3 regions of the Thomasclavelia ramosa DSM 1402 genome follow, and region 1 is predicted to be linked to each of the others. Evidence: riboswitches for the same ligand, from Rfam matches in the RefSeq annotation. Region 1 holds a riboswitch; each other region holds the start of a gene.
What was found. Region 1 has a riboswitch for thiamine pyrophosphate ahead of thiC (phosphomethylpyrimidine synthase ThiC). Riboswitches for the same ligand answer to the same signal wherever they lie in the genome.

Region 1 (3,286 bases):
AGTAAGTGGGAATCAGGTCAATCTACACCTGAATTAGAACGAATAATTGAAATTGCTGATCTATTTGGTATATCTTTAGATGAATTAATTGGACATGAAAGTAATGATTATGTTACAGTTGACCGTGAAGAATTGAGAAGTGTAGTGCGTCATCTCTTTACTTATGAATATAAGAGTAAATTTAAAATTGGAAATGTTCCATTAATTCATATTAATTTAGGTCGTGGTTTTAGAATTGCGAAAGGAATTATTGCAATTGGCAATATTGCGGTAGGGCTTTTTAGTTTTGGGGCTTTAGCACTTGGTGTATTTAGTCTTGGCGGTCTGGCAATTGGTTTATTGACATTAGCAGGAATTGCTATAGGGGGAATTAGCTTAGGAGGGCTAAGTATTGGCTATTTTGCTGTAGGTGGAATGGCAATAGGAATCTATGCAATTGGAGGTATGGCAATTGCCTCCAAACTCGCAATTGGGGGTATGGCTCATGGTTATGTTGCAATTGGAAGTTCTGCAAATGGTGTCCATACATTAGTTAGCACTAATTGTTCACTAGAAATGATTAGTAATTTTATCTTGCGACAGCATAATCTAAATGCTAAAATAGTTGAATTTTTATTACTCTTTATATATTAAAAGCCGTCTGAAAACAGACGACTTTTTTATTCATCATAAATATTAACAATTTCTCCATTTAAAATTCGATTCATATTTTTTATAGCACAGAAATTACCGCACATACTGCAAGTATCTTCTTTTTCAGGTTTTGCTTGTTGGCGGTATGTACGTGCTTTTTTAGGATCAATGGCTAATTCAAACATTTTTTCCCAGTCTAAATTTTTTCTGGCACAACTCATTTGGTAGTCCAAATCTTTTGCCCCTTTGATACCTTTCGCAATATCGGCAGCATGTGCTGCAATTTTAGATGCGATGATTCCTTCTTTAACATCATTTAGATCAGGGAGACGAAGATGTTCAGCAGGAGTTACATAACATAGAAAAGCAGCACCATTAGCGGCAGCCAATGCACCGCCAATTGCAGCTGTGATATGGTCATAACCTGGGGCAATATCAGTAACTAGTGGACCAAGAACATAAAAAGGGGCTCCCTGGCAAATGGTTTGTTGAATTTTTATATTAGCTTCGATTTGATTTAAAGCCATGTGACCTGGACCCTCAACAATTACTTGAACATCTTTTTGCCATGCACGTTTTGTAAGTTCTCCCAAAGTCACCAATTCTTCAATTTGACTTATATCGCCAGCATCTTCGATTGAACCAGGACGGCAAGCATCACCTAAACTCATTGTTACATCATATTTTTGACAAATATCAAGGATTTCATCATAGTATTCATAAAAAGGATTTTCTTGACCAGTCATTTCCATCCAAGCAAAAATAATTGAACCGCCTCGAGAAACGATATTAGTAAGACGCTTATTTTCTTTAAAACGTTGAGCTGTATTTTTATTAATTCCTACATGAATTGTCATAAAATCTACTCCGTCGCGAGCATGCATCTCAACAATATCGATCCATTGTCGAGCAGTAATTTCTTTTAAGGGCTTATGATAATAAACTACAGCATCGTAGATTGGCACTGTTCCAATTATTGCGGGACATTCTTTGGTTAATTTGCGACGGAATTTTTGAGTATCGCCATATGAACTTAAATCCATTATTGATTCAACTCCCATATTGACAGCATCATTAGCTTTTTTAAGTTCCATATCTAAATCTTTCCAGTCTCTAGAAGTTCCAAGATTTACATTAATTTTTGTTTTAAGCATTGAACCAATCCCATTTACATTAATACAGGTATGATACTTATTGGCTGGGATAACAACTTTTCCTTGGGCTATTAGTGTCTTCAATTCTTCAATATTCATTTTCTCTTTAGCCGCAACAATTTTCATTTCAGGAGTAATGATTCCCTTTTTTGCTGCATTCATTTGTGTTGTGTAATTCATTTTTTATCTCCATTCTTTTTTTGTATAGAAAAAGGTTTGGACCAAAATAGGTTCAAACCGAACATAAACAAAAATAGTGGCTAGATCCCTACGTTGGCATTACCCAAATCAGGTTATACAGGTCGAAGTTAGATTACTTCCTCTCAGCCCGCATACGAGCTCCCTTTCTATATAAATAAGTCTACCTTTACTGCACGCAAATGTCAATTTTTATTACTTATTTTGTTGATTTAGTTTTTTTATATCACTGGTACGCCCGTGTTTCAAAATTCTTCGATAATTCTCAGCTAAAGCTTTTTCATAATTACTGGTCATCCATGGTACATAGAACTGTGTATTTCCTAGTTCTTTTGGAAGATACTGAATATATTCCCACAATTCTGGCCGACTATAATCATACTTTTCATCATCTTCTAAACCAACCGGCGTAAGACGTAAGTAAGAAGGGGTTTTTAAAGAACGTTCATTTAGTGAAGTTAATGCAGCATCAATTGCATTTTCACTAGATTTTGATTTTGGTGATAAACATAAATCGATAATTGCACTAGCAATAGGAATTCGAGCTTCTGGAAAACCGATTGTTTTAGCGGCTTGCATAGCAATTACCGTACGCATACACGCATTTGGATTGGCTAAACCAATATCTTCATAAGCAGTTGTGATAAGTCGCCGTTCTAAAGATTCAATATCTTTTGATTCAATCAGTTTAGCAAAATAATACATAGCACCATTAGGATCACTACCACGGATTGATTTTTGCAAACCACTTAATGTATCGTAGTAATTATCTTCGTCTTTATCATAGACAACATTAGTTTTAATAGCAGCAGTTTTCAAATCAGCTTGAGTAATATGATTATTTTCACAAACAATTGTACAAATTTCTAAACAGTTATAACCATAGCGAATATCGCCACTACATAATTTTGCAATACTATGCAATGCTTCTTTTTCAATCGTATATTTGTTGTTTAAACCATTTGGTGAAGTCATTGCCTTATTTAAACCAGCTACAATTTCATCAACAGTTAAAGGTCTAACTTCGAGAATATGACAACGAGAACGAATCGCTGGATTAATTGAATGAAATGGGTTGGCTGTAGTACATCCAGCGACTATTAATAATCCACTTTCCATGTGTGAAAGAAGATCATCTTGGCGCGCTTTATTAAGTCGATGAACTTCATCAATGATTACAAAAAGACTACCACTTAACTTAGCTTCTTCAATAATTGCATCCATTTCTTTTTTATTTCCGGTTGAAGCGTTGAAGATGCGATATGGAATGTCAAGATCATTTGCAAGGGCCATTGCAATTG
Region 2 (3,286 bases), 130 kb from region 1:
ATCTATCGTCATTATATCATCATTTTGTAAAATTTCTAGATAAAAGCATTACGTTTATTAATTTTAATATAGATTTTTTTAATCATTGGATAAAAAGAATACAAATTATTATTAATAGGTAGATTTTTAACTTTAAAGTTAGATAAAATATAAAAATATTTTTTATAAATGTTGTATTGTCGAAATATTGAACGAGTTTAGGCAATACTGCACTTGTAGAAGAAATAATTTATTATAAAGGAGAAGATTATGGAAAACAAAGTGTATGGTTATGCAAGAGTTTCAACAAGAGAACAAAATGAGGATCGGCAAATGATTGCCTTGGAGAATTATCCAATGTCAAGGAAACAAATTTATCTTGATAAATTAAGCGGGAAAGATTTTAATCGGCCGCAATATCAAAAATTATTAAGGAAAATTCGTGCTGGAGATACAATCGTTATTAAATCAATCGATCGGTTGGGACGTGATTATGAAGAAATACAAAACCAATGGCGTAAAATCACTAAAGAAAAAAATGTAAATATTGTTGTTTTGGATATGCCATTATTAGATACACGGAGTACTGGTGATAATTTAACGGGAACATTCGTGGCAGACTTGGTTCTACAGATTCTTTCTTACGTTGCTCAAACAGAGCGTGAAAATATTCGTCAGCGTCAAAGAGAAGGGATTGAAGCAGCACGAATGCGTGGTGTGAGATTTGGACGCCCTCGCAAAGAAATTCCCGAAAATTTTGAAATTTTGAAGCATCAATGGCAACAAAATTTAATTGCTTCACGGCAGGCTGCTAAAGAATTAGGCGTTTCACAGGATACTTTTTTAAGATGGGCTCATGGAAAATAACATTAGTACATTTATTTGTCCTTAAAAGGTAGAGATTATCAAGCATCTATTATGCGGTCAAAATTCGTAATAAAATATTATAAAATAACAAATTTCACACTATAAAAACATATATATTATTTTAATACATTTGAACGATATTGTCTGATTTATCGTTCTCTATATGCAATAAAAGCATATGAATTTCGGTATATGCGTTTAGGGAGAGAAACGCATATATTTTATTTTAGAAAAGGAGAAAAGCGATGGGTCTACTTGAAAAAATAGCCGATATTATGCAGTGTACCTATATTTCTGATTTAAGAGGAAGATTATCGCTTGACCATGAACAGTTACAGTTTTTAAATGAATTAAGAGCTGAAACATACGCTTTGTCTGAATGGCAAGAAGCAGTAAGGTATATTACTGGTAATTTAGATTCTTTTAATTCGGCAGCAGAAGGAAAAAACATCTTATTGGATTACTATATTAAAAAAGAAGCTACAGAAATATCAATAAAATGATTTTTTTCTTGATATTATAATAAGATAATCTATAATAGTATACGAGCCAGGGGTGCAAAATTGCTGAGAAGGGCATAAGCCTGATCCCTTATCATCTGAACTGGGTAATGCCAGCGTAGAGAGAGCAAATTTAAAATTGTTTGCTTTTTTGCGTTCGCAAAGAAGCATTTTTTAATTTTGTTAGGCTCTTTCATAAGGAAGGGGAAAAACAAATATGAAAAACAAAACATTTAAGATTACAACCAAAACAATTGCTTATATGGCGATGTTTATGGCTTTACAAGTAGTTTTAGAATTAGCTTTTAAAGTCGTTCCGGGACAGCCTCAGGGAGGAAGTATTACGCTGTCATTAGTACCGATCCTATTAGCCTCATATTTATTAGGTGGATATTACGGTATTGTTGTTGGAGCCTGCTGCTGTGGACTGCATTTTGTTTTAGGGTTGGCTACATATTGGGGGCCATGGTCATTATTTTTAGATTATTTAATTCCACTAGCTGTAATTGGTATAGCATCATTTTTTAAAAACTTTGAGATTAAAGGTCATGTAGTTTATCCTGGAATTATTGTTGTAATGATTCTTAAGTTTATCTCACATTATTTATCTGGAGCATGGCTGTTTGGAGCATATGCTCCTGAGGGAATGAATCCATGGTGGTATTCATTTGGTTATAATTTAGCCTATTGCCTACCAACTTTAATTATTTGCTACATCGGATTTGCCTTAATATATCCACGATTAAATAATTCGATTAAACTGTAAAAGAAAAGTAGCTTGCTACTTTTCTTTTCTTCTGTCTTTAAAAAGGATAGTAATTTGTGTATAATAGTACTGTTATAAAGAGAGGTAGTAAAAGATGTCAGATTCTCTGGTAGGAAAAAAAGTATTAATTCACTGTTATAAGCACGATGGAAGTATTCATCGATGCTGGGCCAAAGGATTCATCTTAGATGAAAATGATGATCATTTTATTGCAATCAATAATCGCACCTTAGTAACTGAATCTGATGGTCGAATGTGGCATACAAGAGAGCCTGCCATCTGTTATTTTCCTAAAAATAAGTGGTACAATGTGATTTGTATGATTCGTAAAACAGGAGTTTATTATTATTGTAATATTGCTTCACCAACTTTATATGATGGTGAGGCATTGAAATATATTGATTATGATTTAGATTTAAAAGTATTCCCAGATAATAACTATCGGGTTTTAGATGAAGAAGAGTATAAGCAACATGCTAAACAGATGAATTATTCAAAAGAATTGGATAGAATATTAAAAAAACAATTAGAACTGCTAATTGATTTAGCAACGAAACGTGAAGGACCGTTTAGTGAAGATTTTACGAAACATTGGTATCATGTATATGAAGATTTGACACAAGGATAGGAGAATACAATGGAAAAAGTAATTAAAGTAAATAACCTTGAAGAAACGATTGCTTTGGGTAATCGTTTAGGCTTGTTATTACAACCAAATATGCTATTGACTTTAAGTGGCGACTTAGGAGCCGGGAAGACGACCTTTACCAAAGGAATTGGTCAAGGATTAGGGATTACCAAGGTTATTAATAGTCCTACTTTTACCATTTTAAAACAATATCAAGGTCGCTTGAATTTGTCACATTTTGATGCTTATCGTTTAGAAGGACAGGATGATGATTTAGGATTTGAAGAAATTTTTGATAGTGATGATGTTTGTGTTGTTGAATGGGCTAATTTTATTGAAGATATTTTACCGGTAGACCGTTTAACAATTGAAATAAAAAAAATTGATGAAAATATTCGCGAATTTGTCTTTAAAACAAATAGTGAAAAATACGCTCAAGTTGTGGAGGCTTTAACATGAAGACAATTGTAATGGATACATCAAATGCTTATTTAGTTATTGGCTTATACGAAGATGATCAATGTATTGATAAGTATCAAGCAGATG
Region 3 (3,286 bases), 1.2 Mb from region 1:
TTCATTGAACGGCTCGCTGAAGGTATGGGATACCAGCAGCGCAAAGTTGGTATTCTTGCTCCCCAGCTTCGGATCATGATAGGCATGTCCGTTCGCCAGCATCGTCCCGCTGTGATTCTCTATTACTACATGCCCTGACGGATTTGAACAGAATGTTCTTACTTTTGTTCCGACACTTGTATTATAGACAAATTTACCTTCATACAGATTGCTGTTGATCTCTTCCATTACGATATTGCTGGTCTCTACCCGCACTCCTATATCGACCTGATTATTATAAAGCTCCAGTCCATGCTGTTTCAGTACTTTTGTCAGCCAGGCAGAACCGTCTCGTCCCGGTGCCAGTACGATCTTCTTCGCTTTGATGACCTCATCATTTTCCAGAACTACCCCGACAGCATGTCCGTCTTCAACCAGCACTTCCTTTACAGCTGTTCTAAATGCCATATCAATATGTTCTTTCAGTTCCGTTGACATTTCTGTCATGATCCGCAGATTCTCTTCTGTTCCTAAATGTCTTACCTTGGCCCGCAGCAGTTTTAATCCTACTGCATAGCCTCGATGTTCAATTTCTTTGACCTTGTCAGTCGTAGGATCCGTTATTTCTCTGGTTGCTCCGTGTTTTAAATAAAGATTGTCAACATAGTTGATTACATCTTCAACCTCATTGGTTGAAAGATAGTCAGTCAGCCAGCCGCCAAATTCACTGGTAATATTGAATTTACCGTCAGAATAGGCACCGGCACCGCCAAATCCGGCTGTAATCGAACAGGCAGGAAGACAGCCCGGTTCATTGTTCCTGATGATTGGACAGGACTTGATCTTCTTTTCCTTGATTGGACAGTGACGTTTCATAACATCCTGACCTTTATCTATAAGCAATACGTTCAATTCCGGCTGTTTCAAATACAGTTCATAGCAGGCCATGATTCCTGCTGGTCCCGCTCCAACAACCACAACATCATAATTATTTTTCATTTTATCGCTCCGTTCTGGGTTTTAACGCTAACCCTACTAATTATACTCGATATAATTATGCATTTCAATCTTCTTTTATTATCAACGCAAAAAAATTTTGATACTTAGTTTGCTGAAATAGTTTGAAAATGCTATGATATAGTTAAAGCACGGGAGCTTGTAAACAGGCTGAGAGGAAGTTGTGAACTTCGACCGCTAACCTGATTTGGATAATGCCAACGTAGGGACATACTCACTAACAATAAGTAGGGAATATGGCACTTGGCATATTCTCTTTTTAGTGCTTTAAGAAAGTGAGGAAGAATATGTTTGAAAAAGTTTTAGAAGAAATTAAATTACGCAATCCAATTGTGCATTGCATTACTAACTATGTTACTGTCAATGATTGTGCTAATGCCATCTTAGCTGTTAATGGCAGCCCCATTATGGCTGATGACATTCATGAAGTTGAGGAAATTACAACAATCTGTAATGCTTTAGTAATCAATATTGGTACGCTGAATGAAAGGACAGTTGCTTCAATGATCAAAGCAGGAAAAATGGCTAACCATTTAAATCACCCTGTTGTTCTCGATCCTGTTGGTGCTGGAGCTAGCAAGCTTCGGACTAATACTGCAAAAAAACTACTTGAAGAAATTAATTTTAGTGTTATTCGAGGAAATATTTCCGAAATAAAAGCCCTAGCAATGAATATGACTTCAACTCAAGGAGTCGATGCCAATATCAATGATATTGTAACAGCTGAAAATCTTAATGAAGTTATTAGTTTTGCTAAGAAATTTAGTCAAGAAACCGGTGCCGTAATCGCAATCACTGGAGCAACTGATATTGTTGCCAATCAAGAAAAAACCTATGTAATCACTAACGGTTGTGCAATGATGTCACGAATCACAGGAACAGGTTGTATGTTATCGGCAATTCTTGGAGCAACAACCGCTATTGGTCAAAATGATCTTTTAGAAACTACTGCTTATACGATTGCAATGATGGGATACTGTGGTGAGTTAGCTGATCAAAGAGTTCGTAATGACAATAGTGGAACAAGCAGTTTTAGAATGCATTTAATCGATGCCTTGAGTACAATTAATTATTATCAATTGAAAGCCGGTGTTAAAATTGAACTTCACTAGAAACATGCTAGAACTATATTTAGTCAGCGACCGCAGCTGGTTGAACGATCGTCCACTTGAAGAAGATATTGAACAAGCTATTTTAGGTGGAGTAACAATGGTTCAATTACGCGAAAAAAATTTAACCGATGAAGAATTTACTATTCAAGCAAAAAAAGTCAAAACAATTTGTTCTAAATACCATATTCCCTTTATCATCAACGATAATGTAGCCGTAGCATTGGCTGTAGACAGTGATGGAATTCATATCGGTCAAGATGATCAGCCTGTTAAAAGAGTTCGAAAAATAATCGGTCCTCATAAAATTATTGGGGTTTCTGCTCACAACTTAAAAGAAGCTCTTGCCGCCAAGGAAGATGGTGCTGATTATTTAGGAGTGGGAGCCATGTTCAATACTTCAACTAAAGATGATGCTACAGCAGTGAGCTTTACCCAATTACATGAAATAACTACAAAAATTGGCTTACCTGTTGTAGCAATCGGTGGTATCAACCAAGACAATTGCCTACTCTTAAAAGGAACAAAAATTGATGGTATTGCTGTTGTTTCAGCCATTATGAGCGCTCCTGATATAAAAGAAGCAGCCGCTAAATTAAAAGCACATGCCCGAGGAATCTATGATTAAAGGTTATATCATTGACATGGATGGAACTCTGCTTGATTCGATGCACATTTGGAATGAATTAGGCAGTCGTTTTCTCGAATTAAAAGGAATTACCCCTGAGGCAAATCTTAAAGATATCTTGGCACCACTATCAATTAACCAAGCAATTAAATACATCGCTGAGACATATCAATTAAAAGAGCCTCTTGATGTTTTAATCAATGAAGTTAATAGTTTATTGAATCATATTTATTTAAGCGAAATTCCCTTAAAACCAGGGGCTTTGGAATTTATTACTAACTGTTTTAACCATCATAAAAAACTGTGCTTATTAACTGCAAATAATTATCAAGCAACAATTAACATTCTTGATAAATATAATCTAACATCAAAATTTGATGAAATTATTACATGTGATCATACTACTTTAGATAAACGCAGTGGCGAGGCCTACAATTATGCAATCTCTGCATTACACCTCCATAAAGATGAATGCATTGTTATTGAAGATGCCCTTCATGCAATAATTGCTGCAAAAAAGCAAGGTTTTACAGTATGGGCCGTTGCAGATCAA

Region 2: linked by a shared signal. The riboswitch ahead of EYR00_RS05940 (energy-coupled thiamine transporter ThiT) and the one ahead of thiC (phosphomethylpyrimidine synthase ThiC) in region 1 are both predicted to bind thiamine pyrophosphate.
Region 3: linked by a shared signal. The riboswitch ahead of thiM (hydroxyethylthiazole kinase) and the one ahead of thiC (phosphomethylpyrimidine synthase ThiC) in region 1 are both predicted to bind thiamine pyrophosphate.

Annotation. Positions count from the first base shown of each region.
Region 1 is NZ_CP036346.1:1,122,736-1,126,021, forward strand. It holds gene EYR00_RS05345 (helix-turn-helix domain-containing protein) at 1-633, shown strand, start outside; gene thiC (phosphomethylpyrimidine synthase ThiC) at 660-1,967, opposite strand; TPP riboswitch at 2,036-2,143, opposite strand; gene EYR00_RS05355 (replication-associated recombination protein A) at 2,181-3,286, opposite strand, start outside.
Region 2 is NZ_CP036346.1:1,248,374-1,251,659, forward strand. It holds gene EYR00_RS05930 (recombinase family protein) at 250-846, shown strand; gene EYR00_RS05935 (hypothetical protein) at 1,092-1,349, shown strand; TPP riboswitch at 1,388-1,489, shown strand; gene EYR00_RS05940 (energy-coupled thiamine transporter ThiT) at 1,564-2,112, shown strand; gene EYR00_RS05945 (DUF402 domain-containing protein) at 2,207-2,740, shown strand; gene tsaE (tRNA (adenosine(37)-N6)-threonylcarbamoyltransferase complex ATPase subunit type 1 TsaE) at 2,750-3,199, shown strand; gene tsaB (tRNA (adenosine(37)-N6)-threonylcarbamoyltransferase complex dimerization subunit type 1 TsaB) at 3,196-3,286, shown strand, end outside.
Region 3 is NZ_CP036346.1:3,123,503-3,126,788, forward strand. It holds gene EYR00_RS14915 (NAD(P)/FAD-dependent oxidoreductase) at 1-978, opposite strand, end outside; TPP riboswitch at 1,118-1,223, shown strand; gene thiM (hydroxyethylthiazole kinase) at 1,284-2,108, shown strand; gene thiE (thiamine phosphate synthase) at 2,086-2,733, shown strand; gene EYR00_RS14930 (HAD family hydrolase) at 2,726-3,286, shown strand, end outside.